Regions from separate parts of the Aliivibrio thorii genome, predicted to be linked through region 1. Evidence: riboswitches for the same ligand, from Rfam matches in the RefSeq annotation. Region 1 holds a riboswitch; the other holds the start of a gene.
What was found. Region 1 has a riboswitch for lysine ahead of AC2IP4_RS04760 (Na+/H+ antiporter NhaC family protein). Riboswitches for the same ligand answer to the same signal wherever they lie in the genome.
Positions count from the first base shown of each region.

Region 2: it holds a riboswitch for lysine, as region 1 does, so the genes downstream of both, lysC (lysine-sensitive aspartokinase 3) here and AC2IP4_RS04760 (Na+/H+ antiporter NhaC family protein) in region 1, are expected to answer to the same signal.

Region 1 covers NZ_CM170654.1:1,030,534-1,047,312, forward strand. Annotated here, with positions in the region: gene dsbB (disulfide bond formation protein DsbB) at 1-199, opposite strand, end outside; gene nhaB (Na(+)/H(+) antiporter NhaB) at 268-1,863, opposite strand; gene fadR (fatty acid metabolism transcriptional regulator FadR) at 2,311-3,153, shown strand; gene ltrA (group II intron reverse transcriptase/maturase) at 4,003-5,238, shown strand; gene AC2IP4_RS04725 (hypothetical protein) at 6,129-6,395, shown strand; gene AC2IP4_RS04730 (reverse transcriptase domain-containing protein) at 6,444-6,887, shown strand; gene AC2IP4_RS04735 (group II intron maturase-specific domain-containing protein) at 6,917-7,330, shown strand; partial or broken gene AC2IP4_RS04740 (MipA/OmpV family protein) at 7,557-8,098, shown strand; gene AC2IP4_RS04745 (IS30 family transposase) at 8,208-9,164, shown strand; partial or broken gene AC2IP4_RS04750 (MipA/OmpV family protein) at 9,168-9,353, shown strand; gene AC2IP4_RS04755 (H-NS family histone-like protein) at 9,513-9,917, opposite strand; lysine riboswitch at 10,178-10,361, shown strand; gene AC2IP4_RS04760 (Na+/H+ antiporter NhaC family protein) at 10,443-12,029, shown strand; gene AC2IP4_RS04765 (nucleotidyltransferase domain-containing protein) at 12,137-12,913, shown strand; gene AC2IP4_RS04770 (DNA polymerase II) at 12,917-15,286, shown strand; gene uvrY (UvrY/SirA/GacA family response regulator transcription factor) at 15,529-16,173, shown strand; gene uvrC (excinuclease ABC subunit UvrC) at 16,173-16,779, shown strand, end outside.
Region 2 covers NZ_CM170654.1:368,477-385,255, reverse strand. Annotated here, with positions in the region: gene AC2IP4_RS01740 (phosphoheptose isomerase) at 1-132, shown strand, start outside; gene AC2IP4_RS01735 (BON domain-containing protein) at 137-724, shown strand; gene ltrA (group II intron reverse transcriptase/maturase) at 828-2,075, opposite strand; gene galU (UTP--glucose-1-phosphate uridylyltransferase GalU) at 3,210-4,079, shown strand; gene uvrA (excinuclease ABC subunit UvrA) at 4,255-7,080, shown strand; gene AC2IP4_RS01715 (PglL family O-oligosaccharyltransferase) at 7,180-8,934, shown strand; gene AC2IP4_RS01710 (pyridoxal-phosphate-dependent aminotransferase family protein) at 8,996-10,105, opposite strand; lysine riboswitch at 10,321-10,493, shown strand; gene lysC (lysine-sensitive aspartokinase 3) at 10,559-11,911, shown strand; gene metH (methionine synthase) at 11,995-15,675, opposite strand; gene AC2IP4_RS01695 (cation:proton antiporter) at 15,857-16,779, shown strand, end outside.

The DNA of each region.
Region 1 (16,779 bases):
GATTATTTGGATTTAATAATCCAATAATTGCAGCGCCTCCAATTCCCATCATAGCGACACGCTCATAAATACACATAACACATGGCGGTAGTTTCATTACATGCTGAAAAGTAAGGGCTGCTGCTTCAAAAAAGGCAATACATAGAAGTAATAAAAGCCAAGATAAGCGAATGCGAGAAAAGTGGTTAAGGGTTTGCATTTTTATTCCTTGTAAAAATAAAGGCTCCGTATATACAGAGCCTTTTTATCAAAAGTGATTATACCTTATTAATGACCACTAGAAACCGCAGAAGTTGCACTTTCTATTGCACCATGTGTAATCCATCCTAAATCGTAGAACATTGCTGTCATCGGCTCAAGGAAGAAAACAATACCAAATAAACCAACAAGGGCTAGTACAATTGTATATGGTAAGGCCATCCACACCATACGCCCGTATGATAATTGAATTAATGGAGCAAGTGCTGATGTTAGCAAGAACAGGAATGCAGCTTGGCCATTTGGTGTTGCCACTGATGGTAAATTGGTACCTGTGTTGATTGCTACCGCTAATAAATCAAATTGGTCACGAGTAATTTGGCCATCTAGTAATGCACTTTTTACTTCGTTGATATAAACGGTACCAACGAATACATTATCGGAAACCATCGATAGTACACCATTAGCAACATAGAATAGAGCAAGTTGAGTGCCTTTATCTTCAACAGCGAGTACTGCATCAATAATAGGTTTAAATAGCTCCTGATCGATAATTACAGCAACAACCGCGAAGAAAACAGCTAATAGAGCGGTAAAAGGTAAGGCTTCTTCAAAAGCTTTCCCCATTGAGTGTTCTTCTATCACTCCAGTGAAAGCCGTCGCTAAGATAATAACAGATAGACCGATAAGACCAACGGCAGCTAAATGAAGCGCAAGAGCGACAATTAACCAAACCGCAATAACGGCTTGAATAATGAGTTTAGCATTATCGATATTAGTACGGTTTTTACGTTCTTCTGATTCATATTCTTCAAGAATATTTCGAACATTAATAGGCAGCTTTGCACCGTAACCGCATATACCTAATTTCTCAACCGCAACACAGGTTAGCATTCCACAAACAAATACAGGTGCTGTAATTGGTAGCATTCGAATGATGAACTCGCCAAACATCCAACCTGCTTGATCTGCAATGATTAGGTTTTGAGGCTCACCGACCATTGTCATTACACCACCAAGGGCAGTACCTACACCTGCATGCATAAGTAAGCTACGTAAAAATGCACGGTAGTTTTCTAAGTCATCACGAGTTAATTCATCAGTTACATTTGAATCACACGTATGATCGTGGCTTGGTGTCCCGCCTTGCCCTGAAGCAACACGGTGATAAATCGCATAAAAGCCAACAGCAACACTGATAACAACAGCAATAACTGTTAAGGCATCAAGGAAAGCTGATAAGAAAGCTGCTGTGAAACAAAATGCAGCAGATAGGGCTGGTTTAGATTTGATGCCAATTAGTATTTTGGTAAAAATAAATAGAAGCAATTGCTTCATAAAGTAGATACCAGCAACCATGAATACAAGAAGTAAAAGCACTTCAATGTTAGCAACAAGTTCATGCTTCACTTGCTCAGCACTTGTCATACCAATGGCAATGGCTTCAATAGCGAGCAAGCCACCAGGTTGTAGAGGATAACATTTTAATGCCATCGCTAAGGTAAAAATGAATTCAATAACTAATAGCCAACCTGCAGTAAACGGGTCGACCAAAAAGAAAACAAAAGGGTTGATAATTAAAAAAGACAGTATTGCAAGTTTGTACCAGTCGGGGGCTTTACCAAGAAAGTTTTTGATAAATGCATTCCCTAGCGAAATAGACATGTGATGCTCTCTACATTGTTACGTTGGTTATATAAAAATAGGGGTAAGTAGGGAGTTGATAATAATCGCCTAACGTATTGTTATTATTAAGGATAAACAACTATTTAGAAAAACAACAAAACTAAATTTTACTATTTTGCCAAATAACTACCTAAACAGACCTAACCCCAGAGTAAAGGACTGAACTTTACTCTTTATTAATCAATAGTCAATATTTGAAAATAGATAAATTGATCAAAATGTGTCTTTGCTCGGTTTTATTGGCAAAACCTATAAAACACATAAAAAAAAAGCGTTATCAGTATTGATTATTCAGGGGAATTAATGCTTAAAAGTGGGAGAAATGTGTATAAATAGAGATTTGAATTAATAAGTGGTTAAGAATTTATTGAACTGGTGGTATGATGAGTAAAGTTATTTTATATAAAAAACGGATTGTAAACTTGTATGGTTATTAAGGCAAAAAGTCCTGCAGCATTTGCTGAAAAATACATTATTGAAAGTATTTGGAATGGTCGTTTTCCACCTGGGTCTATTTTACCTGCAGAGCGTGAGCTTTCAGAGTTAATTGGTGTAACTAGAACGACATTACGTGAAGTTTTGCAACGTTTAGCACGCGATGGTTGGTTAACAATTCAGCATGGTAAGCCAACAAAAGTAAATGATTATATGGAAACATCTGGCCTTCATATTTTAGATACATTGATGACTTTAGTTGATGCAAATAATGCGACTTCTATCGTAGAAGACTTACTAGCGGCGAGAACTAATATTAGTTGTATCTTTATAAGACAAGCATTTAAAACGAATAAAGAAGGCTCTTTACGTACCCTTAATCGTGTAATTGATTCTTGTGAACAACTATTAGCTTCTGAAAACTGGAATGCTTTTATTGATGCCTCTCCTTATGGTGTAAAGATTAAAGCTGAAGTAAAAGAAGATAATGAAAAAGATCCTGCGAAGCGTGAAGAAATTTTAATCGCTAAAACATTTAATTATTATGATTATATGCTTTTTCAAGGCGTAGCATTTAAATCTGGAAATCAAATCTATGGTTTAATTTTTAATGGTCTTAAAAAGCTGTATGCACGGGTAGGCAGTTATTACTTTTCGAACCCTGAGGCTCGTGAACTTGCACTGCAGTTTTATCGTGATTTAAAGCAGATCTGTGAAGAAGAAAGAAAAGATGCTGTCATGCCAAGAATGCGTCAATATGGTATTGAAGGTAATCTTATTTGGAATGAGATGAAATTAAATTTACCAAGTAACTTTAGAGAAGATGATCGTTAATATAATTATCTAAAAATATATTAAAAGGCAGGTTATTAAACCTGCCTTTTTTGTTTGCCCAGCAAAGCTGGCAAACCCGTCTGCTTGCAAGATAGCAGAGTCACCCCGACTAAGGGGAAGACAATCTGAATGGCAAGGGCGTCACTGGCTAACGGTGAGGTCTGAAGGAAGCCATAGGAAGTTAGATGTACACAACTAACCGTAACCTGTTTCGGCGGGATTGGTGGGTAAGCGTCCAAAATAGCGCGAAGCCCAATACTTAGTCAGACCAATTCTGTGCTTGAGGGTGGCATATCTAACAGGGAGTCAGTGCAATAACTGGGGAAGCCTGGCATCTAAACTTAATTGTCAGTAAGTGGCTTAGATTCAAGAAGAAACTCAAGATCTAATGCCGATGTGAGGTGGCAGATGAACCCGTAGTAGTGAGTAAGGCTAGGCCTGTGAAAGCCAGTGATGGTGTGGAGGACAAAACCAAGCCGACTATCAGTAATATATCTGATAGAGTCAATTTGAGCCAAAAGCACTTATTGATTGCGAAGGGGGGAAGTGATTTATAAATTACCTTAAAGTGACGTAATTTATGATGGGTTCACGAATTACCAAATAAGGTAAAGTCTCTATTTTAATGGCTAAGGGTGATACTAAAGCTGTGAATAGAACTGGGCACGGGGAGTAAGTGTTTCTCTTTACTAGAGGCATAGAGGCGGTTAAGCATATTGCGAATAAAAGGGCGTAGCCTTGCTAGAAAACTTAACGCGACAACGAAATAAACCTAACCAACATAAATAAAGTCAGCAGCAGGTGATGTGAGATAATAATTTGAGAGTACACTATAGCCTTTACGGGCGCATGCTATCACTGCAAGCGCTTTACGTGGCATACAAACAAGTGAGAAAGAATGGAGGCGCAGCTGGTATTGACGGGCAGCGTATCGATGATTTCACACAAAATTTGGAAGTAGAGCTCAGAAAACTATTACTTGAACTACAAGAAAAGCGCTATCAAGCGCGGCCCGTAAAACGAGTTGAGATCGCCAAAGACGATGGCGGTATCAGGTTATTGGGGATCCCCACAGTTCGAGACCGAATTGTTCAACAATGTTTAACGAATATAATGACTCCCATATTTGACCCAAACTTTCATCCATCCAGTTATGGATATCGGGTTGGGCGAAGCTGTCATCAAGCCATCAGCAAAGCTACACTCTTTATACGTAAATATAATAAGCGGCATGTTGTTGATATGGATCTGTCTAAATGCTTTGACATGCTTGACCACGATCTGATAATCAAGTTCGTGCGAAAGCGCATCGTGGATGGCAGTATCTTAGGCTTGATCCGTCAATTTCTAAAAAGTGGAGTCATGGTTGGTGAAAACTGGCAGAATAGTGTAATAGGCAGTCCACAAGGTGGGGTGATTAGTCCACTACTTGCTAATATCTACTTAGATGAATTCGATCAAGAAATGATGAGGCGTAAGCATCGAATAGTGCGATACGCGGATGACATTTTGATATTCTGCACCTCGAAAAAGGGTGCAGAGAATGCATTAAAAGTAGCTAGCCATATTTTAGAAGTAACGCTAAAACTTAAAGTGAATGAGCGGAAAACCCATATAGCACATAGCGATACAGGTATTAAATTCTTGGGAGTGGAAATTTTTACAAATTACACTGCAGTTCAAGAAAAGAAGCTCAAAACATTAAAAGCGAAAGTAAGACAACTCACCAAGCGTAATGGAGGATTGAATTTAGCGAGAGTGCTAAAGCAACTGAATCCAGTGCTCAGAGGGTTTGTAAACTACTTCAAAATAGCCAATATTACGAGCACACTGAAAAGCCTTGCGGCTTGGATAAGGCGGAGATTGCGAGCGGTACAAATGAGTTTGTGGAAGAAGCCGTGCAGATTGCATCGTCGTCTTAAGCAACTAAAGTACAAACCGCCATTTAAGTCCATAAAAATGGACTCATGGCGAAACAGTGCGAGTCCGTTAGCAAGCTATGCGATGCCTAATCAGTGGTTCAAAAATCTAGGCTTGTATTCAATAGACGAAGTTAAAACAGGTGTACTCGCTTCTTTTTATTAAGAAATAGTAAATTGCAGGAGCCGTATACGAGGTCCGTACGTACGGTTCTGTGAGAGGGATGAGGCAAAAGCCTCACCCTACTCGATGTTTGCCCAGCAAAGCTGGCAAACCCGTCTGCTTGCAAGATAGCAGAGTCACCCCGACTAAGGGGAAGACAATCTGAATGGCAAGGGCGTCACTGGCTAACGGTGAGGTCTGAAGGAAGCCATAGGAAGTTAGATGTACACAACTAACCGTAACCTGTTTCGGCAGCAATTGGTGGGTAAGTGTCCGAAATAGCGCGAAGCCCAATACTTAGTCAGACCAATGCTGTGTTTGAGGGTGGGATATCTAACAGGGAGTCAGTGCAATAACTGGGGAAGCCTGACATCAGCTCCAGCTATCAGCTGGAAGCATTATATCAAGAGGTGACTCAAGAGTAATGTTGGTGTGAGGTGGCAGATGAACCCGTAGTAGTGAGTAAGGCTAGGCCGATGAAAGCCAGTAATGGTGTGGAGGACAAAACCAAGCCGACTATCAGCAGCATGTCTGATAGAGTCTATTGCTACCAAAAGTGCAATTGATTGCGAAGGGGGGAAGCTTACTTAAAGACTATTATTCATATTAACAACGCTATATGAGTACACAAGCTATTTGGCGAAATAGGACATCTGGATTTGGTTATTTAGGAATAAGTAGACTGATACCAAGAGCCGTACAGAGGAGTAATCATGGTCCCTGAGGTAGATTGCCAACTGGCTAGAACGCCTTAAACCAGTGATGACACTCACCATACAGACAAGAAAATACGAAATAATAGCGCACTTAATTGATAGAGAAACGATGAGAAAATTCTACAGTTTATATGGACGCCTACTTGATTTGAGGGGTTATATAATGCATTTAAACAAGTGAAAAGAGCAAAAGGTGCGGCCGGAATAGACAGGCAGAGCCTGAGTGACTTTGAACAAAGTTTAGTAGAAAACTTAACGGCTCTTCATCAGGAATTAAGCCTTAAAACGTATCAACCTCAACCTGTTAAACGGGGAGAAATACCCAAAGATGGCGGTGGAATTCGTTTATTAGGTGTTCCGGCGGTTCGAGATCGCATTGTACAACAAGCCATCGTTGATGTGCTTGACCCCATTTTGGACCCAAACTTTCATCCGTCAAGCTAGGGATACAGAAAAGGGCGAAGTTGCCACCATGCAATCAATAAAGCATCAATGTTTATCCGACAATATCAACGACAATATGTCGTTGATATGGATTTATCGAAATGCTTCGACATGCTCGATCATGACTTGATAATTGAGAGCATAAAGAGACGAGTAACAGATGGAAGTATCCTAAAACTCATCAGGCAGTTTTTCGAGAGTGGAGTAATGATAAATGGGACATACGAGCCGACGACGATAGGCAGTCCGCAAGGTGGCGTAATTAGCCCCCTTATTGCCAATATCTATCTCGATAGATTCGATCAACAAATGATGAAAAGAGACCATCGCATGGTGCGCTATGCAGATGACATTTTGATTTTATGCCGTTCGAAAAAGGCAGCGGAAAATGCTTATGAGATGGCGGAAAAAATCCTAGAGGGCGAACTCAAGTTGTTGACCAAAAAAGATAAAAGCCACATGCACACAGCGATAAGGGCGTTAAGTTTTTAGGTGTAGAAATAAAGAGTAGATATACTCAAATTCAAGCTAAGAAATTAAAGGCCTTTAAAGATAAAGTTCGAGATTTAACCCGAAGGAATGGTGGTAAGCCACTATTACAGGTAATCAAAGAGCTAAATCCTCTGTTGCGTGGTTTTAGCCAATACTTTCGGATAGCCAATGCCAGTAAGCAGTTTAAAGCATTAGCAGGTTGGATAAGAAGGCGACTTCGTAGTATCCAGTTAAGGCTATGGAAGAAGCCAGAAAGGCTTCATCGATGGTTAAAGCAGCATAACTACAAACCGCCTTTTAAGCACATCAACATGCGAGTATGGAACTCGTCAAAGAGTCCACTAGCGAGCTATGCTATGCCAAATCAGTGGTTTACCGAGTTAGGACTATTTAATCTTGAAACGGTAAGTGTCGGAAAGGTGTTCACATACGAATATAAGTAAGCAGGAGCCGTATACGAGGTCCGTACGTACGGTTCTGTGAGAGGGATGAGGCGGCAACGCCTCACCCTACTCGATACGCCTACAAATAAGTAAATAGGGAAGAACCGTAAACAGTAAGGCTAAAAAACTATGAAAAAGTATCAAGCACTGTATAGTGCATTAGTTAATGTTAAATTGCATCACTGTAAGTTATATAAAGCACTAAAAGGCTGTTGTGAATAAAGTAATAAGTAGATTGATTGTTGGTGCAGCACTTGCCGTTGCTGTCAACGCACATGCTAAAATTTCTCAGTGGTCGATTGGTGCTGCTGCTTATTCTCCTTCATTCTATAAAAATACTTCTTCTAATACGACCATTATTCCTGTGAGCGGCTATGAGGGAGAGCATATCTTTTTACGTGGGCTTAGCGGGGGATATCGCTTATACCCTGTAGGAACCCCACAAAATATTATATTTCGTTTTATGTATGATCCACGTACATTTCAACCTGAAGACTCTGATAATATAGCTATGCAACAGTTAGATGAGCGTAAGAGATCTATTTTAGGCGGCGTTAGTTATTGATTACTCATGTAGTTATTGTTGAATTAACCGGTGGAATTGATGTTGGACGTGCTCATAATGGGATATATGCAGAAGCAGCCTGGCGTTTACCTATTAGAGGAAAAGGGTGGGCGATAACTCCGTCGTTTGGTTATTCATATAATAGTGAAAAGCTGAATAATCATTTATATGGAGTATCTTTGGAGGAATCTCAAAGAACAAATGGTGCAATTAATCCCTAGATCCCAAGAATAACCGACACACTTTGGTATAGATTAGAGAGTCAGTTGCCTATAAGCTTCAAGCTCTCACACAATCAACTAAGGTAATCCCATGGGACACCAATATAAGCAACTGACACTAAGTGAAAGATACCAGATTGAAGCTTGGAATACACACTGTATTTCTGCTCGGGAAATAGGACAAAAATTAAAACGGAGCAATGGTTCCATTTCAAGGGAATTACGACGCTGTCCTGCTGGAAGTTATTCTGCCAAGCAAGCGCATAGACATGCTTTTCAAAAAAGAACACTTTCAATTAAGCATACAAAATGTAACCAAAAGAATAAGAAAATTATTCAAACATACCTGCAACTTGGTTGGAGTCCAGAGCAGATATCTGGACGGATTCGTAAAGAAAAAATAGAAAATACAATATGTTGCAGTACGATTTACAATGTAGTTAAAAGAGAGCATTGGCAAAGAATGCTTGCTCGAAAAGGTAAAAAATACAAACTACGTAAAGGTGTAGAAGCAGGAGCAAGATTAATCCCTAACCGTGTTGATATCTCTCAACGGCCTACAATTGTTGACGATAAATCAGAAGTTGGCCACTGGGAAGGTGATACAGTTTATGGCCAAGATGGGTATTTAGTCACGATGGTAGAGCGAGTATCTAAGCTATTAGTTACCTGTAAAGTACGCAGTAAGTCCAAAAAAGCCGTTACTCGTGGAATAAATCGCATGATGAAGCCCTTTAAAGGGCTTTGCAAAACAATCACATTTGATAATGGCGGAGAGTTTGCGGGTCATGCTAAGATAGCTAAGCATCTGAACTGTGACATTTATTTTGCTAAACCTTACCATTCCTGGCAGCGAGGTTTGAATGAGAATACCAATGGTTTACTAAGACGTTTTTTCCCAAAGGGAATGGCCATTGGAGAACTTGCAGCAAAAGAGATTAAACAGGCAGAGTTTTTGATTAATTCGAGGCCTAGAAAGGCATTAAATTTTCTGAGTCCGAGTGAGTTTTTAAACGGTAAGCGTGTGTCGGTTATTGTTACGATCTAGCATCAATTTGATGCTGACTGGGATGGGCAATTTTTTATTGGTTTATCAACGTATTTTCATGTAACACCAAATATTCGTGCTACAGGTGGTTTTCGCTACGTTAATCTAGAAGGAAATTTAGAGGATAGCCCTATGATAGAACATACGACGAGCTCTACAGGTAACGTTGGTATAGCATACGTATTCTAAAAATATAAATGGTGGTTTTTAATTGATCCATTACAGTCATGTTTATCTATGCTTTCCAAACTAGAGATATAAATTATGAAGGTTGATAGTGTTCAGCCATAAATAAAAAGGGCCGTTCTATTATAGAATGGCCCTTTATATAAAAATTATACGCTATGATTAAACTAAGAAATCTTCTAAAGATTTACCAGCATCAAGTTGAGTTTGAAGAGCTGATGGAGTACGGCCTTGGCCTGTCCATGTTTTCTCAGCGCCCGCATGGTCTAAGAACTTATATTTAGCAGGACGAGGAGCTCGTTTTTGCTTAGTTTTAACTGTTGTAGAAGACATTGTATCTAATAGGTCTTCTGGTGCGATTCCACTTTCAATCATCATTTGACGGAACTCTTCAAGTTTTGCTTGTTTCTCAGCAAGTTGAGAGCGCTCTTCAGCTTCTGACTCTTGACGTTCTGCTACAACTGATTGTAGTTTTTCAAGTGCTTCTTCTAATTGCTCAAGTGTCATTTCACGAGATAGTACGCGTAGGCTACGTAAGTTTAGCAGTGTTTTAATAGTATCAGACATTTTTGATTCCATAATTTATTTTTGATAATACAATTATTATATAACAAGAAAATAATATAACAAATTTTTTAATAAATAAATAAATAAAAACCATCTTAATGATAAGAATATTAAGAGTGGTTCCTTATGATTGTAAAAATTGTAAAAATTGTAATTAAATATTGATAGAGTATCCCATTCTAGTTAGCTGGTAATCTAATGTTAAAATACTCAGATATAGTATTGCAAAATTGTGTTCAGTCCGTACAATGACTTCCACCTAAACGGGTAGAGGCGCATTGTCTAAGAGTAGATTGTTTGAGGGTGATTCCTATGACAACAATCGAAAGGAGTCAATGCCGAAGTTAATGACGTTCATCAAACGTATTAGCTGGGGTTATTTCGAAAAGGAATAACACTGCCATAGTCAATTTTATTTTTTAACTATGGAGCGCTACTGTGGGGAAATGTTTTAATATTCACTTCCTTTATAACGGCATTGCCGTGTCAACAGTAGATCTCCAACCAAACTGGTTGTTGTAGATCATGAACTTAGCTGATTTTTCAAATTCTCCGATATCAATATTGCCCCCATTAGTGGCTTTGGGTTTAGCAATTGTTACACGCCGAGTATTACTTTCTCTTGGTGTAGGTATCGTTTTAGGCGCAATTTTGCTGTCTAATTACTCCATTTCTGGCACTGCATCTTATACCTTTAGTTCTGTTAAAGGTGTTTTCATCGATGATGGTTCTATTAATACTTGGAATATGAGTATTGTTGCCTTCCTAATCTTATTAGGTATGACAACAGCACTGCTGACTCTTTCTGGTGGTACTCGTGCATTCGCAGAATGGGCACAAACAAGAATTAAAAGTAAACGTGGTGCAAAACTACTTGCTGCCTTTCTTGGTGTCTTCATTTTTGTTGATGATTATTTTAATAGCTTAGCTGTTGGTTCAATATCCCGCCCTGTAACTGACCGTTTTTATGTTTCAAGAGCCAAGCTTGCTTATATCCTAGATTCAACGGCTGCTCCAATGTGTGTGTTAATGCCTGCGTCAAGCTGGGGTGCTTACATTATTACTATTATTGGTGGCATTTTAGTTTCCCATGGTGTGACTGAATATTCGGCATTAGGCGCTTATGTACGTTTAATCCCAATGAACTTTTATGCAGTGTTTGCTTTATTAATGGTATTTGCCGTTGTTTGGTTTCAATTGGATGTTGGTCCAATGCGCGATCATGAAAATGAAGCTGCGCGTGGTAATGGATTTGATGATCAAGCGGTTAATGCTGAATCTAAAGATTTAAATGAAGAGCTAAATATTACGGAAAGTGAAACGGGTAAAGTATCAGATTTGATTTTCCCTATTATCGTACTTATCGTAGCGACTATTTTCTTCATGATTTATACTGGTGCTCAAGCATTAATTGGCGACGGTAAAGAATTTAATATTCTTGGTGCATTTGAAAATACAGATGTTGGTGCTTCATTATGTTACGGCGGCCTAATCGGTTTAGCGGCAGCATTACTTACTGTATTCCGTCAAGGTATTGATATTAAAGATATCGCTATGACAATGTGGATCGGTGCTAAGTCTATGTTTGGTGCAATTCTGATCTTATTATTTGCATGGACAATTGGTTCTGTAATTGGTGATATGCAAACGGGCTCCTACTTATCTAGTTTAGCGCAAGGCAGTATTGGTATTCACTGGATCCCTGTTATTTTATTCTTACTGTCTGGCTTAATGGCATTCAGTACAGGTACCTCATGGGGTACATTCGGCATCATGCTTCCAATCGCAGGTGACATGGCTGGAGCAACAGATATTACGCTAATCTTACCAATGCTAGGTGCTGTATTGGCTGGGGCTGTATTTGGCGACCATTGTTCTCCAATCTCAGATACGACGATTCTCTCTTCAACTGGTGCTCGTTGTAGCCATATTGATCACGTTGCAACTCAATTACCTTATGCATTATCAATTGCTGCTGTTTCTGCGGTTGGCTATATCGCTCTTGGTTTTACAGGTTCTGTATTGATGGCATTCCTTGCTTCTACTGCTGCATTTATCTTTGTTTGTAGTGGTTTAATGGTTCTGTCTAAAAAGCGTACTGTAACAGCGTAAGCGTCTTTTAGTTATAAATAAACCGGCCATCATGGCCGGTTTTTTATTGCTTTTTATTCTTTAAATCGCGATCATGACTCTCTTATCTATACTGATTGGAGTGCTTTGTGTCTCGTTATACTTTACCTAATATTGATAAACATTCACCCTTTCAAAAAGAATTCGAGCCTGTCATTCAAGATCTTATCGTCCATGTTCGCTCTGCTGTACCTAAATCGATTCATAGTATTTATTTATATGGCAGTGTAGCAAGGCGTGAAGCGATTCCTGGCCGCTCTAATTTAGATGTAACATTGATAACAACAGTTCCTTTAACCAATAAAGAACAAACTTTAATTAATACAATTAAGGTAAGGTTTCAATCTAAGTACCCTCAAATAACTGGGATTACGTTTACTATTGGAGAAGTAAATGAGGTATTGCAGTTAGAATCCATATTCAGTTGGGGTTTTTGGCTTCGTCATTGCTGTGTTTGTGTTTTCGGTGATGATTTATCTACACGATTTGGTGATTTTGAACCAAGTTGGGAGATCGCAAAAAATATGAATATGGACATAGAGGAATGGTTACAGGTATACACTAAAAAAATATCAGGTAGTACCAACATCAATGTTCAAGTGGAACAACAGAAAACGATAGCGAAAAAATTATTACGAAGCTGCTATTCTTTAGTCATGCATAAGGATAAGGGCTGGTATGATCATCCAGTACTTTGTGCTCGAAAGTTTTTGGAATATTATCCAGAAAAACAAACTGAAATTGAAAGGGTCGTCATGTTATTAAAAGGACGCAAAATCCCTAAGCGTTCAACTGTTGCTTTATTAGAAGAATTTGGTGGTTGGGTTGTCAGTGAGTTTAATAAAATTGAAAGAAGAATAGGGTAAGCATTGAATTCATATCAGAGTGGTTTTTTACTTACTCGACAAAATAAAGAGATAAACTCTAATACTTTGATTGATTTATGGGTTAAATGTGATGGTCATATCGCACATCTATTGATTGAGAATGAACAAGCCGTTGCTTTTATTTTGAAAGAACGCTTACCTGAATATGAATCTTTACTGAAATTAGAGAACATTCGTTATCTTATCAAGGAAACCCAGTTAGCAACCTTTCACCATGAACCTGTTGTAGGTCTTTACTTTTCAACGACTCAACAAAAACGTCAAGTAAGTCAATTGCTTGAACATGCCGATTTGCCTATTTTTGAAAGTGATATTCGATTAGCTGACCGTTATTTAATGGAGCGTTTTATTTGTGGCGGTTTGAATTTTGTAGGAACCGCGATACAGAAGAAAGGTTATATTGAATACCGCAATGTTAAAATAAAGTCAGCTCCTATCTCCCCTCAATTCACCAAAGTCTCGCTTGATATCGAATGTTCTGAAAAAGGCATTTTGTATTCGGTGGCACTCCATAGTGATTTAGACTCTCGAATAATTATGGTGGGAGAACCTGAAAATTCGGCTCAATCTATTCAATGGGTAGATAATGAAAAAGCACTGTTACTAGCTCTTGAACATTGGTTTCAGACATTTGACCCTGATATTGTTATTGGGTGGAACGTTATTAATTTTGACTTTAGATTATTAATTCAACGAGCTAAATGGCATAACCTAGCTTTTCGAATTGGTAGGGGTAATAGCACATTATATTGGCGAGATTCAGATAAAAACCGTCAACAAGGCTTTCTTTCTTTTCCTGGAAGAGTGGTTTTAGATGGTATCGATGCACTTAAAACCGCGACATATCACTTTTCGAGTTGGTCTTTAGAGTCAGTAGCGCAAGAGTTACTGAATGAAGGTAAATCGATACATGACCCAAGTGATCGTATGGGTGAAATTAATCGAATGTATCGTGAAGATAAGCAATCGCTCGCTAAATATAACTTACAAGACTGTATTTTGGTTACCCGTATCTTTGAATTAACCCATTTGATTGAGTTTGTTATTGAACGAACTAAATTAACAGGTGTGGAATTAGATCGTATAGGAGGGTCTGTTGCCGCTTTTACTAATTTATATTTACCAAGATTGCATCGCTCGGGTTATATCGCGCCAAACTTAGAGAGTGAAAGTTGGATAGCAAGCCCTGGTGGCTATGTTATGAATTCAAAACCGGGTTTATATGAATCAGTGCTTGTTCTAGATTTTAAATCATTATACCCCTCAATCATTCGAACATTTAGAATTGACCCTCTTGGTTTGATTGAAGGATTAAAACAAGAGATAGGAAAAGAAGAAGAACAAGCGATTGAAGGCTTTAGAGGTGGGCGTTTTCATAGAAAAAAACACTTCTTACCAGTACTAATTGAATCATTGTGGTCTGCGAGAGACGAAGCAAAACGTAATAATGAGAAAGCTTTTTCTCAAGCAATTAAGATAATCATGAACTCTTTTTATGGCGTTTTAGGCTCATCTGGATGTCGATTCTTTGATCATCGATTAGCATCTTCAATTACGATGCGTGGACATGAAATAATGAAAACGACTCGAGAGCTAATTGAAGAAAAAGGTTATGAGGTTATTTATGGTGATACAGATTCGACATTTGTTACCTTAGGAAAAGCGATGTCATCAGAAGAAGCGGATGATATAGGACAGAGCTTGGTTTCGCATATTAATCAGTGGTGGACACAGCATTTAGTATCGATTTACAACATTGATTCTGCCTTAGAGATTGAATATGAAACACATTATCGTACGTTTTTGATGCCAACAATTCGAGGTTCAGAAACGGGTTCAAAAAAACGTTATGCCGGATTGATTAGAAAAAATGGTAAAGAAGAGATTGTTTTCAAAGGGCTAGAGACAGTAAGAACGGATTGGACGCCTTTGTCACAAACGTTCCAAAAAGTATTATTTGATAAAGTTTTTCATCAGCAAGAAGTCAAAGACTATGTTCGTACTTATGTCGATGATACGAAATCAGGAAAGCTAGATAGTCAATTAATCTATAGAAAACGATTAAGACGAAAACTAGATGATTACCAAAAGAATGTCCCCCCTCATGTTAAAGCGGCGAGACTGGCTGATCATTATCGTCAAAAAATGGGGAAGCCACCTCAATATAAATATGGTGGTTGGATTGAATATATCATTACAACCGCAGGGCCTGAGCCTATTGAGTATCTAAAAAATCCAATAGATTACGATCACTATGTTGAAAAACAATTAAAACCGATTGCGGATGGGATATTGCCTTTTATTGGTTTAGATTTTACGCAGTTATCTGCGTCGCAATTAGGCCTATTTTAACGAATGTTTTTATTGTATATTGATGTAATAAGGTTGAAACTTACTTCTCTTATTTCATGTACTTATTTTTTTAATACGTGATATAGATAGGTAAATGAACCTTAAAGTCAATACTATTTTAATAGTAAAACTTTGCGTCTTAACGCATAATCAATATGAGACAGCCTTATTTTTTAAGGTAAAATAGAGCATAAAATTTACCTCAGTAGAGGTAGCTGTAAATTTAAGTCGGAGTGTCAGTTGTGATTAAAGTTTTCCTTGTAGATGATCATGAGCTGGTTCGCACAGGGATTAGACGTATTCTTGAAGACGTCCGTGGAATTAAAGTAGTAGGGGAAGCTCACAGCGGTGAAGATGCCGTAAAATGGTGTCGAACAGAGCAGGCAGATATTGTTCTAATGGATATGAACATGCCTGGAATAGGTGGCCTAGAGGCGACTAAAAAGATTTTACGATTCAATCCAGATATGAAAGTAATAGTATTAACTATTCATACTGAAAATCCGTTTCCAACGAAAGTGATGCAAGCTGGAGCGGCTGGATATTTAACGAAAGGGGCTGGTCCAGACGAAATGGTAAATGCTATTCGTATGGTACAAAGTGGACAACGTTACTTATCACCAGAAATTGCACAACAGATGGCATTAAGTCAATTTACTCCTGATTCTGAGAACCCATTTAAAGAGTTGTCAGAGCGTGAATTACAAATAATGATGATGATTACTAAAGGCGAAAAAGTAACGGATATTTCCGAACAGCTAAATTTAAGCCCAAAAACAGTAAACAGCTATCGTTATCGATTATTTAGTAAATTGAACATAAGCGGTGATGTTGAATTAACTCATTTAGCTATTCGTCATGGTATCTTAGATGCTGAGACATTGTAGTGCCTTCTTTTGATTCAAATGCTTTCTTAAAGTCTGTAACTCATCAGCCCGGTGTTTATCGAATGTATAACACTGAGGCTGAAGTTATTTATGTAGGTAAAGCAAAAGATTTAAAAAAGCGATTATCTAGCTATTTTCGCAGTAATATCCCTTCAGAAAAAACAAAAGCTCTTGTTACTCATATTGCCCAAATAGACGTAACAGTGACACATTCAGAAACCGAAGCCCTCATCTTAGAGCACAATTATATTAAGCAGTATTTGCCTAAATATAATGTATTGCTTAGAGATGATAAGTCATACCCTTATATTTTTATTTCCAATCATAAACATCCAAGGATCTCTATCCATCGTGGTACGAAACGAAAAAAAGGGGAGTATTTTGGTCCTTATCCCGACTCTGGAGCCGTTCGTGAAAGTCTTCATTTAATTCAAAAACTATTTCCTATCCGTCAATGCGAAGATTCAGTCTATGCAAATCGACACCGTCCTTGTTTGATGCATCAAATTGGTCGTTGCTTAGCTCCTTGTGTAAAAGGAATTGTTAGTGATGAAGAATATAAAGAGCAAACCGATTTTATTCGTTTATTTTTGCAAGGAAAAGACA
Region 2 (16,779 bases), 660 kb from region 1:
TTAGGTGAATCTGATGTAGAGATCCGGATCCCTTCTCATCGAGTCGCTCGTATCCAGGAGGTTCACCTTTTAACTTTACATTGTATTTGCGATCTTGTTGATCAAGTTCTCTTCCCACAACATTCTGAGTAATCATATGAAATTAGTTAGATTAAGTGCGCTTTTACTTTCTGCCGTTTTATTACAAGGGTGTGCTGGTTTATTTATTGCAGGGGCAGCAACAACTGCTTCCGTAGTAACAGACAACCGCTCAATGAAAGAACAGTTGTCAGATAAAAACCGATCATTAGAAGCAACAGGCTTAGCGAACAAATCTCCTTATCAATATAATATGCGAGTAAGTGCAGTTTCCTATGACGGTAAAGTACTGTTAATGGGACAAGCGAAGGATGCTCAAATAAATCAAAAGTTTGAACAACAGATTAAAGCAATGAATGGTGTTAGTACTGTTTACAACCAAATTAGAATTCGTCCTTTATTGACATTTACACAAGTGAATAACGATAACTGGATTACTACAAAGGTAAAATCGTCTTTGCTTGCAACATCTGAATTAAATGGCATTAAAGTAAGTGTATTTACAGAAGCACAAGAAGTATTCTTAGTCGGGTTTGTAACAGAAGAGCAAGGTGATATTGCTGCAGATGTAGCTCGTAATATTAAAGGTGTTAAGGGTGTAATCAAGGCTTTTGAATATGGTCAAGGCGGCAGTGTAGAAAAATAACCCCTTAAATTAGCAACATAAAACATCGAGTAGGGTGAGGCGTTACCGCCTCATCCCTCTCACAGAACCGTGCGTACGGACCTCGTACACGGCTCCTGCTTACTTATATTCGTATGTGAGCACTTTTCCGACACTTACTCGTTTCAAGATTAAATACTCCTAACTCGGTAAACCACTGATTTGGCATAGCATAGCTCGCTAGTGGACTCTTTGACGAGTTCCATACTCGCATGTTGATGCATTTGAAGGGCGGTTTGTAACCATGCTGCTTTAACCATCGATGAAGCCTTAACTGGATACTACGAAGTCGCCTTCTTATCCAAACTGCTAATGCTTTAAACTGCTTACTGGCATTGGCTATCCGAAAGTATTGGCTAAAACCACGCAACAGGGGATTTAGCTCTTTGATTACCTGCAATAGTGGCTTACCGCCATTTCTTCGGCTTAAATCTCGAACTTTATTTTTGAAGGCAGTTAATTTCTTAGGTTGAATTTGAGTATATCTACTCTTTATTTCTACTCCTAAGAACTTAATTCCCTCATCACTGTGTGCTATGTGGCTTTTCTCTTTGTTGATCTCCAACTTGAGTTCGCCCTCTAGGATCTTTTCCGCCGTGGCATAAGCATTTTCCGCTGCCTTTTTCGTGCAGCATAGGATTAAAATATCATCCGCATAGCGCACTATGCGATGATTTCTTGCCATCATTTGCTGATCGAATCTATCGAGATAGATATTAGCAATAAGGGGGCTAATTACCCCACCTTGCGGACTGCCTATCGTCGTCGGCTCGTATGTCCCATTTATCATTACCCCACTTTCGAGAAACTGCCTGATGAGTTTTAGGAGACTTCCATCTGTTACTCGTCTCTTTATGCTCTCAATTATCAAGTCATGATCGAGCATGTCGAAGCATTTCGATAAGTCCATATCAACGACATATTGTCGTTGATATTGTCGGATAAACATTGATGCTTTATTGATTGCATGGTGGCAACTTCGCCCTTTTCTGTATCCGTAGCTTGACGGATGAAAGTTTGGGTCAAAAATGGGGTCAAGCACATCAACGATGGCTTGTTGTACAATGCGATCTCGAACCGTCGGAACACCTAATAGACGAATTCCACCACCATCTTTGGGTATTTCTACCCGTTTAACAGGTTGAGGTTGATACGTTTTAAGGCTTAATTCCTGATGAAGAGCCGTTAAGTTTTCTACTAAATTTTGTTCAAAGTCACTCAGGCTCTGCCTGTCTATTCCGGCCGCACCTTTTGCTCTTTTCACTTGTTTAAATGCATTATATAACCCTCTCAAATCGAGTAAGCGTCCATATAAGCTGTAGAATTTTCTCATCGTTTTTCCATCAATTAAGTGCGCTATTATTTCGTATTTTCTTGTCTGTATGGTGAGTGTGTTTCATCACAGATTTGAGACGTTCTAGCCAGTTGGCAATCTACCTCAAGGTCTGTGATTACTCCTCTGTACGGCTCTTGGTATCAGTCCACTTATTCCTAAGTAACCAAATCCAGATGTCCTATTTCGTCAAATAGCTTGTGTACCCATATAACATCGCTAATATTCCGTAATAGTCTTTAAGTAAGCTTCCCCCCTTCGCAACCAATTGCACTTTTGGTAACAATTGACTCTAATCAGACACGCTGCTGATAGTCGGCTTGGTTTTATCCTCCACACCATTACTGGCTTTAATCGGCCTAGCCTTACTCACTACTACGGGTTCATCTGCCACCTCACACCAACACTATTCTTGAGTCACCTCTTGATATAATGCTTCCAGCTGATAGCTGGATCTGATGCCAGACTTCCCCAGTTATTGCACTGACTCCCTGTTAGATATCCCACCCTCAAGCACAACATTGGTCTGACTAAGTATCGGGCTTCGCGCTATTTCGGACGCTTACCCACCAATGCTGCCGAAACAGGTTACGGTTAGTTGTGTACATCTAACTTCCTATGGCTTCCTTCAGACCCCACCGTTGGCCAGTGACGCCCTTGCCATTCAGATTGTCTTCCCCTTAGTCGGGGTGACTCTGCTTTCTTACAAACAGACGGGTTTGCCAGCTTTGCTGAGCAAACGAAAAAGCGTTTCTATATTCAATAAACGCTACTTTTTCGTCTTCTTATTAGGTCGTGATTTTAGACAACAGCTAAGAAGTGAATCTCCTTTTGCTCTTTTTATCATGACATTGTTAACATCCCTAGGTGTAATGAGCTTATTTTCTCTAGCGGTTATTACTTTATATTTAATAAAATCAGCACTAGGAATCGATATATTTCATAATTTCTCATTCGGAATTTGGGATTGGTTTAAAGAACTAATGAATATTACTTAATTAATAATGATACTAAGCTCTCTTTTCACCTAAAGCGCTTCATTTCAGTTTACTTAATCGCTAAACTGCACTCATAACAGTAATGCTCAAGTAAGCATTATTTACTCATTTTAATCTTGTTTTCTAGGACCTTGTAATGATCAAAAAATGTCTCTTTCCTGCCGCAGGCTACGGCACTCGTTTTTTACCAGCAACGAAATCAATGCCAAAAGAAATGATGCCAGTAGTTAACAAACCTCTGATTGAATACGGCGTAGAAGAAGCTATCAATGCAGGTATGGATGGAATTTGTGTCGTAACAGGTCGTGGTAAGCACTCTTTAATGGACCACTTTGATAAAAACTACGAGCTAGAACATCAAATTAGTGGCACAAATAAAGAAGAGTTACTGGAAGATGTGCGTGAGCTGATCGACGCGGCTAACTTTACCTATATCCGCCAACGAGAAATGAAAGGTTTAGGTCATGCTATTCTTACTGGCCGTGAGTTAGTCGGTGATGAACCATTTGCAGTCGTACTTGCTGATGATTTATGCGTAAATGAAGAGCAAGGTGTTCTTTCTCAAATGGTTGCGCTGTATAAACAATTCCGCTGCTCTATTGTGGCAGTAGAAGAAGTGCCAGACGATGAAACTCACAAATACGGCGTAATTGCTGGTGAGATGATCAAAGACGATTTATATCGTGTAGACAACATGGTTGAAAAACCAGAACCAGGTACAGCACCAAGCAACCTTGCGATTATTGGTCGCTACATTTTAACTCCTGATATTTTTGAAATTCTAGAAACCACAGAGCCAGGTAAAGGTGGTGAAATCCAAATCACGGATGCACTACTAAAACAAGCTCAATCAGGGTGTGTTCTTGCCTATAAATTTAAAGGTAAGCGTTTTGACTGTGGTAGCGTTGAAGGTTACATCGAGGCAACTAACTACTGCTACGAGAATGTTTATTTAAAAGATAAAAAATCTTCAGAACTCGCAAAGCAAACGACAGGTAAAAAGTAAAACCTCTACATGCCAGTATGTAAACGCCTTGTGATACATATCAAGGCGTTTTCATTTCCCCCATACTATCTCCAATTTAATAAAACCACTGTTTTTTTACCCAGTACCTCTTTGTTGTTTTGATACTCTGTGCAATACTTATCCTAGTTATTCTTTAAAGCAGAGAGACATTTCCATGGATAAAATTGAAGTTAGAGGGGCAAGAACCCATAACCTAAAAGACATTAGTTTAACTATCCCAAGAGATAAGCTAACCGTTATTACAGGGTTATCTGGTTCAGGAAAATCCTCTTTGGCCTTTGATACTTTGTATGCAGAAGGTCAGCGACGCTATGTAGAGTCTTTATCTGCATACGCTCGTCAGTTCTTATCATTAATGGAAAAGCCAGATGTTGACCACATTGAAGGCCTATCTCCTGCTATTTCTATCGAACAAAAATCAACATCTCATAACCCTCGCTCTACTGTTGGTACGATTACTGAGATTTATGATTATTTACGTCTTTTGTATGCTCGTATTGGTGAACCTCGCTGTCCTGAACATCATGTCGAACTAACCGCACAAACAATCAGTCAAATGGTTGATAAAGCGTTAGAGTTGCCAGAAGGCACAAAACTCATGCTATTGGCTCCAATTGTGAAAGAGCGTAAAGGTGAGCATGTTAAAACCTTAGAAAATTTAGCTGCCCAAGGGTTTATTCGTGCTCGTATTGATGGTGAAGTGTGTGATCTCTCCGATCCACCAACATTAGAACTTCATAAAAAGCACACTATTGAAGTGGTTGTTGATCGCTTTAAAGTTCGAGATGATTTAAAACAACGTCTTGCCGAATCTTTTGAAACCGCACTAGAACTCACTGGTGGTATTGCTGTTGTTGATTATATGGATGACACCGATCATGAGCCTCTAATTTTTTCTGCCAATTTTGCGTGTCCACATTGTGGTTACAGCATGTCTGAACTTGAACCTCGCCTGTTTTCATTCAACAACCCAGCAGGTGCCTGTGGTACTTGTGATGGCTTAGGGGTTCAACAGTATTTTGATGCTGATCGTATTGTTTTAGATAATAAGCTCAGTATTGCTGAAGGGGCGATTAAAGGTTGGGATCAAAAAAACTATTATTACTTTCAAATGTTAGGTTCATTAGCCAAGCACTATGGATTTGATCTTTTTGTGCCATTTAAATCATTATCAAAGAAATTTCAAAATATCATTCTTAATGGTTCAGGAACGGAAGAAGTTGAGTTCCAATACAGCAATGACCGCGGCGATCTACGCGTTAAGCGTCACCCTTTTGAAGGAATATTAAATACGCTTGACCGTCGCTACAAAGAAACAGAATCAAGCTCTGTGCGTGATGATCTATCAAAGTATATTTCAACTCAATCATGCTCAAGCTGTCACGGTACTCGCTTACGTTTAGAAGCTCGTAGCGTATTTGTTGGTGATACAACATTACCTGAAATCTGTGAGATGAGTATTCAAGATTCAATGGCCTTTTTTAGTACATTGGAACTAAAAGGACAAAAAGCTCAAATAGCAGATAAAGTAATGAAGGAGATTAATGAACGGCTGCATTTCCTTATCAATGTTGGCTTAAATTATCTTAATTTATCACGCAGTGCTGATACTCTTTCTGGTGGCGAGGCTCAACGTATTCGTCTGGCAAGTCAAATAGGTGCCGGGTTAGTTGGTGTTATGTACGTTCTTGATGAGCCTTCCATTGGTCTTCATCAACGAGATAATGAACGCCTATTGAAAACCCTTAACCACCTTCGTGATCTTGGTAATACCGTTATTGTTGTTGAACATGATGAGGATGCGATAAGAAGTGCCGATCATATTATTGATATTGGCCCTGGGGCAGGAATTCATGGAGGTCATATTGTTGCAGAAGGTAGCTATCAAGATATTATTTCAAATCCAGATTCGCTAACAGGTCAATACTTAAGTGGTGCTAAAGAAATCGCGGTGCCTAAAGAGCGCATCAAAGCCGATCCGAAAAAGCAGGTTGAGTTAATTGGCGCGACAGGCAACAACCTAAAAAACGTGACATTAAGATTACCTGTCGGTCTTTTTACTTGTGTAACAGGGGTTTCTGGTTCAGGTAAATCTACACTGATTAACGATACGTTCTTTAAAATTGCTCATACCCAATTAAACGGAGCCACCACGTCAGAACCAGCACCCTATAAGAAGATCAAAGGGATCGAACATTTTGATAAAGTTATCGACATAGATCAAAGCCCAATAGGCCGAACACCTCGCTCAAACCCTGCGACTTATACCGGAATTTTCACACCAATTCGTGAGCTGTTTTCTGGTACGCCCGAATCTCGCTCTCGTGGTTATAAACCAGGTCGCTTTAGCTTTAACGTTCGCGGCGGTCGCTGTGAAGCGTGCCAAGGTGATGGTGTAATCAAAGTAGAAATGCATTTCTTACCTGATGTTTATGTGCCATGTGATGTATGTACTGGTAAACGATATAATCGCGAAACACTAGAAGTAAAATACAAAGGCAAGAGTATTGATGAAGTTCTTCAAATGACGATTGAAGATGCTCACTCTTTCTTTGAACCAGTACCTGTTATCGCTAGAAAACTACAAACCTTAATGGATGTAGGACTGTCTTATATTCGTTTAGGGCAAGCTGCGACGACACTATCTGGTGGTGAAGCTCAACGGGTTAAACTAGCTCGTGAACTATCAAAACGAGACACCGGGAAAACGCTTTATATTCTAGATGAGCCGACAACAGGTCTGCATTTTCATGATATTCAGCAACTATTGAACGTCTTGCATCGTTTACGTGAGCGAGGTAATACCATTGTCGTGATCGAACATAACCTTGATGTTGTTAAAACCGCAGACTGGATTATCGACTTGGGCCCAGAAGGTGGACAAGGAGGCGGAGAGATCATCGCAGAGGGAACACCAGAAGATGTTGCATTAATTGAGGGCTCTCATACGGCACGCTTCTTAAAACCAATGCTAAAGTAATAAAATTAAGCCTTTTATTGCTTGGATCAGATAGAATAAAGCCAGCATTTTGTTGGCTTTACTTTTATTCTCATGCTCGTAATAAGGAATTAATGAAACATGGCAACGCTACTCACTCAAGGAACATTATTAGAAGCTAGAAAGATTAAAAAACCATTAACTAAATCCTATCTATTCAGCTTAAGTGTTCTTTTCTTTGTTTGTGCTCATTTTTTCCAACCTAACCCAGGAGGTTCAGGGCTACACCTAGCATTCAATGCCGCCTCTTGGATCCCTGCAAGTATTGCAATCGCAATTGCCTTATTTCATACAGCAAAACAGGGACTAATTAAATATTCCACCTTAACTCTGGTTTTATTGTTCGCCGTTAGCTTACTTTCCCTTCCTCTGTTCTATCACGACGCCTCTCCTCAATTAGCTTTAGGAAAGTTTTTAGGTTTATGGGCTGGGTTACTTTTCTTCATTACTCTGCAACAATTCGCCTTTTCAAATAAACAGAAGCAGTGGCTCTTGTGGTGTATTATCGGTTCAGTGTTAATCGAAGCAGTTTTTGGCTATATCCAATACCTTTTTCTAAAGGAAGGGAACAGCTTCGGTTATAACGTTATAGCAAATCGCCCTTACGGTATTTTTCAACAACCCAATGTAATGGCAAGTTTTCTAGCGACAGGGCTCGCTATCGCCTCTTACTTCCTTGCTCGACAACCAATTAAATACCGTGAAAATGTTATTGCACTCACTCTACTTTATGCAACGATCTTATTTACCTTACCACTGATCGTCGTATTAGCGTCTCGTACAGGTTGGCTAGCGACGGTTTTCAGCCTTATTTTATTAACGCCATACATGTGGAAATATTGTACAAAACAACGTTTCTTTTCTTGGGTATTAGCCTTAATTATTGGTTTTAGTGGTAGCTTTGTTTTATTTAACTTATCTCAAGATAATTTATCTAAAGTATCATTAATTAGTCAAAAAGCGGATCTAGAAAGTCCAAGACGATATACCTTTCCACAAGCTCTAGACATGTTTTTAGAAAAGCCGATTACCGGTTATGGTTATGGTAATTTCGAGGCTGATTACACCCTATATACAGCAAAACAACACCAAATTTCATCAAGCTATAAACCTGGGTTGCCTTCAATGGATCATCCTCACAATGAAGTATTATACTGGGGCGTAGAAGGTGGTATCGTTGCAATATTAGGTTTGTTAATTGCCGCGGGAGGAGTGTTACTCAAAATACGAAAAAGCAAACTAGATACACAATTTGCTTTGCTCGCTTTAATTGCTCCGATCTTTATTCATAGTCAATTAGAGTATCCATTTTACCACTCTATGCTGCACTGGTTTACATTCATCATTCTTCTGTTCTGGATAGATCAACTAAGCTGTAAATATAAAAAGTACCGCATTAGTGATATCAGTAAAATAACATTACGAGTCAGCTCATTAGTACTGCCAATTGTCACTGCTTTTTATATGCTTTCAACACTTCACACGAATTGGGTTTTAACTAAATTTGAAACGACTCGACCAATGAACCCTGATATTTTAAATCAAGTAACTAATCCTGTGATTTGGGAAGACAGATTTAATTGGGATGTGTTATCTGCTCAACTATCCATTGGGATAATGAATAAAAAACCAGAACTGATCACGCCTTATATTACTTGGTCAAAAGAACTGATTAAAACCAAGCCAAGACCAGCCTTTTATCAAAACCTAATCATTGCTTATCAAGCTTTAGGCGAAGAAAAAAGAGCAGAAGATATTAGAAGAGAAGCCATTTTTCTCTTTCCAAATAACAAATTTGAATTGGTACAACTCGACGAAAAGTTACGTCAAAAATAAAATCATAAATAAAGACACAGTAAAAAGCCGCTACGTTTTTAGCGGCTTTTGTATTTGTAACCTAAAGAACGTCAGATAATGCTTTTAAACATAATGCGACATTTTCTTTTTTAGCTGCATACCCCATCAAACCAATACGCCAAGTCTTTCCGGCTAAATCGCCCAGCCCTGCGCCAATTTCTAAATTATACTCATTCAGTAATCGACTTCTAACTTCTACATCGCTAACATCTTCTGGAATATAAACGGCATTAAGCTGTGGTAAACGATACGCTTCATCAACCATAAACTGAATACCTAGCGATTCTAATCCTTCTTTTAATTCTTGATGATAAAATGCATGTCGACTCCACGCGGCTTCTAATCCTTCATTTTTAAGCATCAATAATGATTCGTGCAATGCATACAAACTATTTACAGGCGCAGTATGGTGATAACTTCGTTTTCCTTCACCACTCCAATAAGACAGGACTAAGCTTTGATCTAAGAACCAGCTTTGCACAGCTTTAGTTCTTGATTTCATCTTATCGACCGCTCGCTTAGAAAACGTCACAGGTGATAAACCAGGAGTACAAGATAAACATTTTTGAGAGCCAGAATAAACCGCATCTAATTGCCATTTATCAACGAATAATGGTACACCACCCAACGACGTTACTGCATCAACAATAGTTAAGCAGCCATGTTGACGCGCAAGAGTTGAAATGGATTCTGCATCACTTAATACACCGGTTGATGTCTCTGCATGCACAAAAGCGACGATCTTAATATCTGCATGTTGCAGTAAAGCCTCTTCAACTTTATTTAGTGAAACTGGCTCACCCCATTTATCATCGATAACAATCGCAGTTCCACCACATCGCTCAACATTCTGACGCATACGCTCGCCAAAAACACCATTACGGCAGACTAAAACTTTTTCGCCTTCTTCCACGAGATTAACAAAACAAGTTTCCATTCCTGCACTTCCTGGTGCAGAAACCGCAATGGTAAACTCATTTTCTGTTTGAAATGCATACTTAAGTAGCTCTTTTACTTCATCCATCATTTTAATGAATAGAGGATCTAAGTGGCCAATCGTTGGGCGACTTAATGCCTGCAATACTTGTGGCGATATATCAGAAGGTCCAGGTCCCATAAGGGTTCTTTTTGGCGGGATAAAACTTTGCATCATTCACTCCTTGAAATATAGGGTGTTTAAAGAATAGACACAATAATAATTAAACTCAATTAGACGAAGTAATTAGAGTGACTTAACTATAGAAAATAGCCATAAAACACTTATATTTACTTTAAATCGGAGAAATGCAAATAAAGTCATTACTATTGATTGACATTTGTTTCATAAAAAAGCACATTGTTAACATATGTTTTGTTATATAAAACGTACACAGAAGAGGAGCACTGCCTAGGTAGCTTTATTTGTGGAGCCCAAACTCCCAAACAAATAAGTGAGGGAGAGCAGTGCCGAGATAATCTTGATTGGGAAAAGATTATCGATCGTACTGGCTGAATCCTTACGATTGCCACTTAATTTTAAGTGGAGAGCTTCTAGCAGCTATTTATTTTTTGCTATGACTCTTCACATTTATTTCCACATTGGATGTAGTCGGGAGACAGGAAAGTGAACTCTATAAATGTTGCTAAATTTGGCGGTACAAGTGTTGCAAATTTTGAAGCAATGAGCCGCAGCGCTTATGTCATAGAACAGAACCAAAATACTCACCTTGTCGTTATCAGTGCTTGCTCCGGAGTCACTAATCTTTTAGTTGAACTCGCAAACGGCACACAAGATAACAAAAGAAAAAAAGCAATCCTTTCTGAACTCAAGTCCATACATTTTTCAGTATTAGACCAACTTTCCGATCCAATTTACCCTGAAAAAGCCATTCTTGAAATTCTTGATGATATAGAAAAAGCGGCTGACGCTGCGACTTTCCAACCTAGCGATAAACTTACTGACCACCTTGTCGCGTGTGGTGAGTTAATGTCTACCCACCTTTTTACTCAACTATTGATTGAACGTGGAAATTCTGCGGTTCGCTTTGATATTCGAACCGTACTACGCACCGATTCCAAGTTTGGTAAAGGTGAACCTCAACTTGAAGAAATTACTCGTTTAGCTAGAGAAAAACTGATACCTCTATGCCAAAAACATATCGTTGTAACACAGGGCTTTGTTGGCTCAGATAGCCAAGGGAATACAACAACATTAGGTCGAGGAGGCAGTGATTACAGTGCCGCTTTGATTGCAGAATCAGTGAATGCGTGTGGATTAGAGATTTGGACCGATGTTCCGGGTATTTATACAACCGATCCACGCATTGCCTCTGCTGCCTCACCAATCCCTGAAATCAGTTTCAGCGAAGCCTCTGAAATGGCAAATTATGGGGCTAAAATATTGCATCCATCAACCCTATTGCCAGCACTTCGCCATCAAATTCCGGTATTTGTTGGTTCATCAAAAGAACCAGAAAAAGGCGGCACATGGATTAAACAACAGGTAAATAGTGCGCCTTTATTTAGAGCACTAACCTTGCGTTGTAATCAAACGATGGTGACGTTGCATAGTCCAAACATGTTCCATGCTTACGGTTTCCTTGCCGAAGTGTTTAAAATTTTGGCAAAATACCAAATATCTGTAGATTTAATTACAACTTCTGAAGTCAGTGTTGCATTAACATTGGATCAAACAAATACCAACGGAAAAGCGCCTGAATTGCCAGCAGAAGCACAGCAAGAACTTGAAGAACTCTGCACAATAGAAATAGAACACAATTTATGCTTAGTTGCCCTCATTGGTAATCAAATGAGTCACTCTAAAGGCTCAGCTAAACAAGTATTCGGTACTTTAGAGGATTTCAATTTACGTATGATTTGTTATGGTGCAAGTCAGCATAACCTCTGCTTCTTACTGCATGAGTCAGAGTCAAAACAAGCTGTAAAAGTGCTACATAAAGAGCTCTTTGAAAAATAAGCCTACACTTTAAGCTAATCTAAAAAAGCCCATTCGTTACTGGTGAATGGGCTTTTTGTTTTAATGTGCTTTATTTAAGAAGACTAGTTTAAGTTTGGACCTAACCATTTTTCAGTCTCTAGCATGTTCCAGCCTTTTCTCTCAGCATAACTCTCTGCTTGATCTTTTTGGATCTGAGCTATCGCAAAATAGCGAGAATCAGGATGAGAGAAATACATACCAGAAACAGAGGCTCCCGGCCACATAGCGTAGCTAGAAGTCAACGACATTCCTATTGCTTCTTCAACATCCATCAACTCCCACAATGTCCCTTTTTCTGTATGCTCAGGACAAGCAGGGTATCCAGGTGCAGGACGAATACCTTGATACTTTTCACGGATAAGATCATCATTTGAAAGGTCTTCATCTGGAGAATAGCCCCAAATATCTTTACGTACTTCTTTATGCAAATACTCGGCAAACGCTTCAGCTAAACGGTCAGCAACGGCTTGGATCATAATGGCATTATAATCATCACCTTTGGCTTTATAGTCATCTGCAAGCTCTCGTTCACCAATGCCACCAGTCACAGCAAAGCCACCAATCCAATCGGCCTTTCCGCTCTTTTTCGGTGCAATATAATCAGATAAACAATAGTTAAACCCTTTTGGCTTTTCTGTTTGTTGACGTAAATTATGTAGCACTTTCAATACCTCAGTGCGAGATTCATCGGTATACACTTCAATATCATCATCAACACTGTTAGCAGGAAAAAGAGCACACATTCCTCGCGCTTTTAGTAAGCCTTCTTTTTCTACACGATCCAACAGATCGTTCGCGTCTTTATATAAACGCTTCGCTTCTTCACCCACCTCTTCATGCTCTAAAATTGCAGGGTATTTGCCCATTAAAGACCATGTCATAAAGAAAGGAGTCCAATCAATATATTCGCGTAACGTCGCAACATCCATATCATCAATAATATGTACACCCGGCTTTACAGGTACTGGAGGCGTGTAGTTTACCCAATCAATATCGACTTTGTTTGCTCGTGCTCTTGCTAGTGAAACGGGTTTTGTTCGTGGTGTTTTACGGCTATGTTGATCACGCACACGCTCGTAATCTAAATCCAACTTCTCAATAAATGCTGGTTTCAATTCATCAGACAGTAACGAGGTACAAACACCAACCGCACGAGAAGCGTTATTAACATAAACTACAGGTTGAGAGTAGTTTTGCTCAATTTTCACCGCTGTATGTGCTTTAGACGTCGTTGCCCCACCAATCAAAAGTGGTAAATCAAATCCTTGACGTTCCATCTCTTTAGCGACATGGACCATCTCATCAAGCGATGGCGTAATAAGGCCAGAAAGTCCGATAATATCGACATTTTCTTCTTTCGCTACTTTTAGAATTTTCTCACAAGAAACCATCACGCCAAGATCTATGATTTCATAGTTATTACATTGAAGAACTACCCCTACGATATTCTTGCCGATATCATGAACATCACCTTTCACTGTTGCTAATAAGATTTTGCCATTGGTTGAACCAACATCTTTAGTGGCATTAATAAAGGGTTCTAAATGCGCTACGGCTTGTTTCATTACTCGTGCTGATTTTACGACTTGAGGAAGAAACATTTTCCCTTCACCAAATAAATCACCCACGACGTTCATGCCGTCCATTAAAGGACCTTCGATCACTTCAATAGGGCGAGCTGCATTGACTCGTGCTTCTTCTGTATCTTCAACAATGAAGTCAGTAATTCCCTTCACTAAAGAATGTTCAAGGCGTTTTTCTACTGACCATGTTCTCCATTCTAAAGCCGATTTATCTTCAACCTTTCCAACCGCTCGTTCTAGATATTCTGTTGCCATATCAAGTAAGCGTTCTGTTGAATCATCACGACGGTTAAGTACGACATCTTCTACCGCTTCACGTAAATCTTCAGGTACATTATCGTAAATTTCTAATTGGCCTGCATTTACGATACCCATATCCATACCGTTCTTAAAACAGTGATATAAGAACACGGCGTGAATCGCTTCACGTACGTAATTATTACCTCGGAATGAGAATGATACGTTAGATACGCCACCTGAAATCATGGCATAGGGAAGCGTTCTTTTTATATCAGCAACGGCTTCAATAAAATCAACAGCGTAGTTGTTATGCTCATCGATCCCCGTTGCAACAGCAAAGATGTTTGGGTCAAAAATAATGTCTTCTGGTGGAAAACCAATTTCATCCACTAAGATGTTATAAGCGTTAGTACATATTTCTATTTTTCGCTCACGCGTATCCGCTTGGCCGACTTCATCAAAAGCCATCACAATCACAGCAGCACCATAGCGACGGATTAGCTTAGCTTGTTGTAAGAATTTTTCTTTACCTTCTTTAAGCGATATTGAGTTAACAATACCCTTGCCTTGAATGCATTTAAGTCCAGCTTCGATAACTTCCCATTTAGAAGAATCGACCATTACAGGAACTTTAGATATCTCAGGTTCTGAAGCACATAGGTTTAAGAATTTAACCATACACGCTTCAGCATCAAGCATGCCTTCATCCATGTTGATATCGATGATTTGAGCGCCGTTTTCTACTTGCTCACGAGCAACACTCAATGCTTCATCATATAACTCTTCTTTAATTAAACGTTTAAAGCGAGCCGAGCCAGTAACATTGGTTCTTTCACCAACGTTTACAAAAAGAGAGTCTTTCTCAATCGTTAATGGCTCTAGACCTGATAAGCGACAAGCAACTGGAAGGATTGGTAATTGACGAGGCTTAACACCTTCAACCACTTGTGCCATTTGGCGGATATGTTCAGGGGTCGTGCCACAACAGCCACCGATCAAATTTAAGAAACCACTTTCTGCCCACTCTTTTACGTGCTCAGCCATTTCTTCTGGAGATAGGTCATATTCACCAAAGGCGTTAGGTAAACCGGCGTTAGGGTGCGCAGACACGCTGCATTCTGAAATACGAGATAGCTCACTTACATACTCACGTAACTCATCAGGTCCCAACGCACAGTTCAAACCAAATGAGATTGGTTTAACATGACGTAATGCGTTATAGAAAGCTTCGGTTGTTTGTCCTGATAAGGTACGTCCTGATGCATCGGTTATCGTACCGGAGATCATTACAGGTAATGTTATACCCATTTTTTCAAAAACAGATTCGACAGCAAAAGAACAGGCTTTTGCATTCAAGGTATCAAAGATAGTCTCGATAAGAATTAAATCAGAACCACCTTTAATTAAGGCACGAGTTGATTCTGAGTAGGCTTCGACTAATTCATCGAAAGAGACATTTCGATAACCAGGGTCATTCACATCTGGGGAAATAGAACACGTTCGGTTCGTCGGGCCTAAAACACCAGCAACATAACGCGGTTTATGAGGCGTTTTTAATGTCCACTCATCTGCGACTTCTCTTGCTAATCGTGCCGCTTCAAAGTTCATTTCTTCACTCAGGCTTTCCATGTCATAGTCAGCCATTGCGATCGTTGTCGAGTTAAAGGTGTTCGTTTCTAAAATATCAGCACCCGCTTCTAAATAAGCAGAATGAATATCCCTGATAATTTGAGGACGAGAAAGCACTAAAAGGTCATTGTTACCTTTTAAATCACAATGCCAATCACTAAAGCGCTCTCCACGATAATCTTGCTCTTCAAACTTATACTCTTGGATCATGGTACCCATACCACCATCTATCAAAAGTATACGTTCTAAAAGTTGTTTTTCTATTTGAGTTTTCTTATTGCTTCCTGCCACGGTACAGCCTCATCCATAATACTTTTCTGTTACAATCCTATCACACATCTAATAGAAATCTAGACGTCTAAAATGGTTTTATTTTCACAAATTAGAAATAAAGTTTGATATTTATCAATTTGAGTGGAAAATGACCTCTATCACATTTTGTTACACAAATAACATATATAGAGGTTAAACAATGTCCGTATATAACACACTCTGTTTTCTTGCAGCAGCTGCTATGTTAATCGCATTTTTTAATAGCAAAATAGGGAAAATGCAAACAACCATAGCAATCACTGCAGGTTCAATGATGCTATCACTAGTGATCATTGTTGCGGGTCATAATGGTTGGTTTAATCTTAGAGAGATTGCGACTGAAACGCTAACAGACATAAATTTCGAAGATTTTCTCTTAAAAGGAATATTAGGTTTCTTATTGTTTGCAGGTGGTTTAGGAATTAAATTACAAAACCTCAAAGACCAAAAGTGGGAAATTACCGTATTGGCTTTAGGAGCAACTCTATTCTCTACTTTCTTTATAGGCTTTGTCCTATGGGGAATATGTAACCTAATTGGTATTAATTTCGATTTAATCTACTGCCTATTATTTGGTGCTCTTATCTCGCCAACCGATCCAATTGCAGTTCTCGCTATTGTAAAGAAACTCAATGCACCACAGCGTATCTCGACTCAAATTGAAGGTGAATCTCTATTCAATGATGGTTTTGGTTTGGTCATTTTTGTCACTCTATTTACGATTGCTTTTGGTTCAGAAACACCAACAGTAGGCAGTGTTAGCACCCTCTTTTTACAAGAAGCTATCGGTGGCATCATTTATGGTTTAGTTTTAGGCCTAATTTTCCATTACTTAATCAGCTCAACCAATGACCACTCAATGGAGTTACTATTAACGATAGGTATTCCAACCTCTGGTTATGCATTTGCTGAAACCCTTCATGTTTCAGGCCCATTAGCGATGGTGGTATCGGGAATCATGATTGGTAACTGGACTCGCTATATTGGCTTTTCAAAAGAGAGTGAAGATCATTTAGATCACTTCTGGGAATTAGTTGATGAGTTTTTAAATGGCGTGTTATTTCTTCTTATTGGTATGTCTAT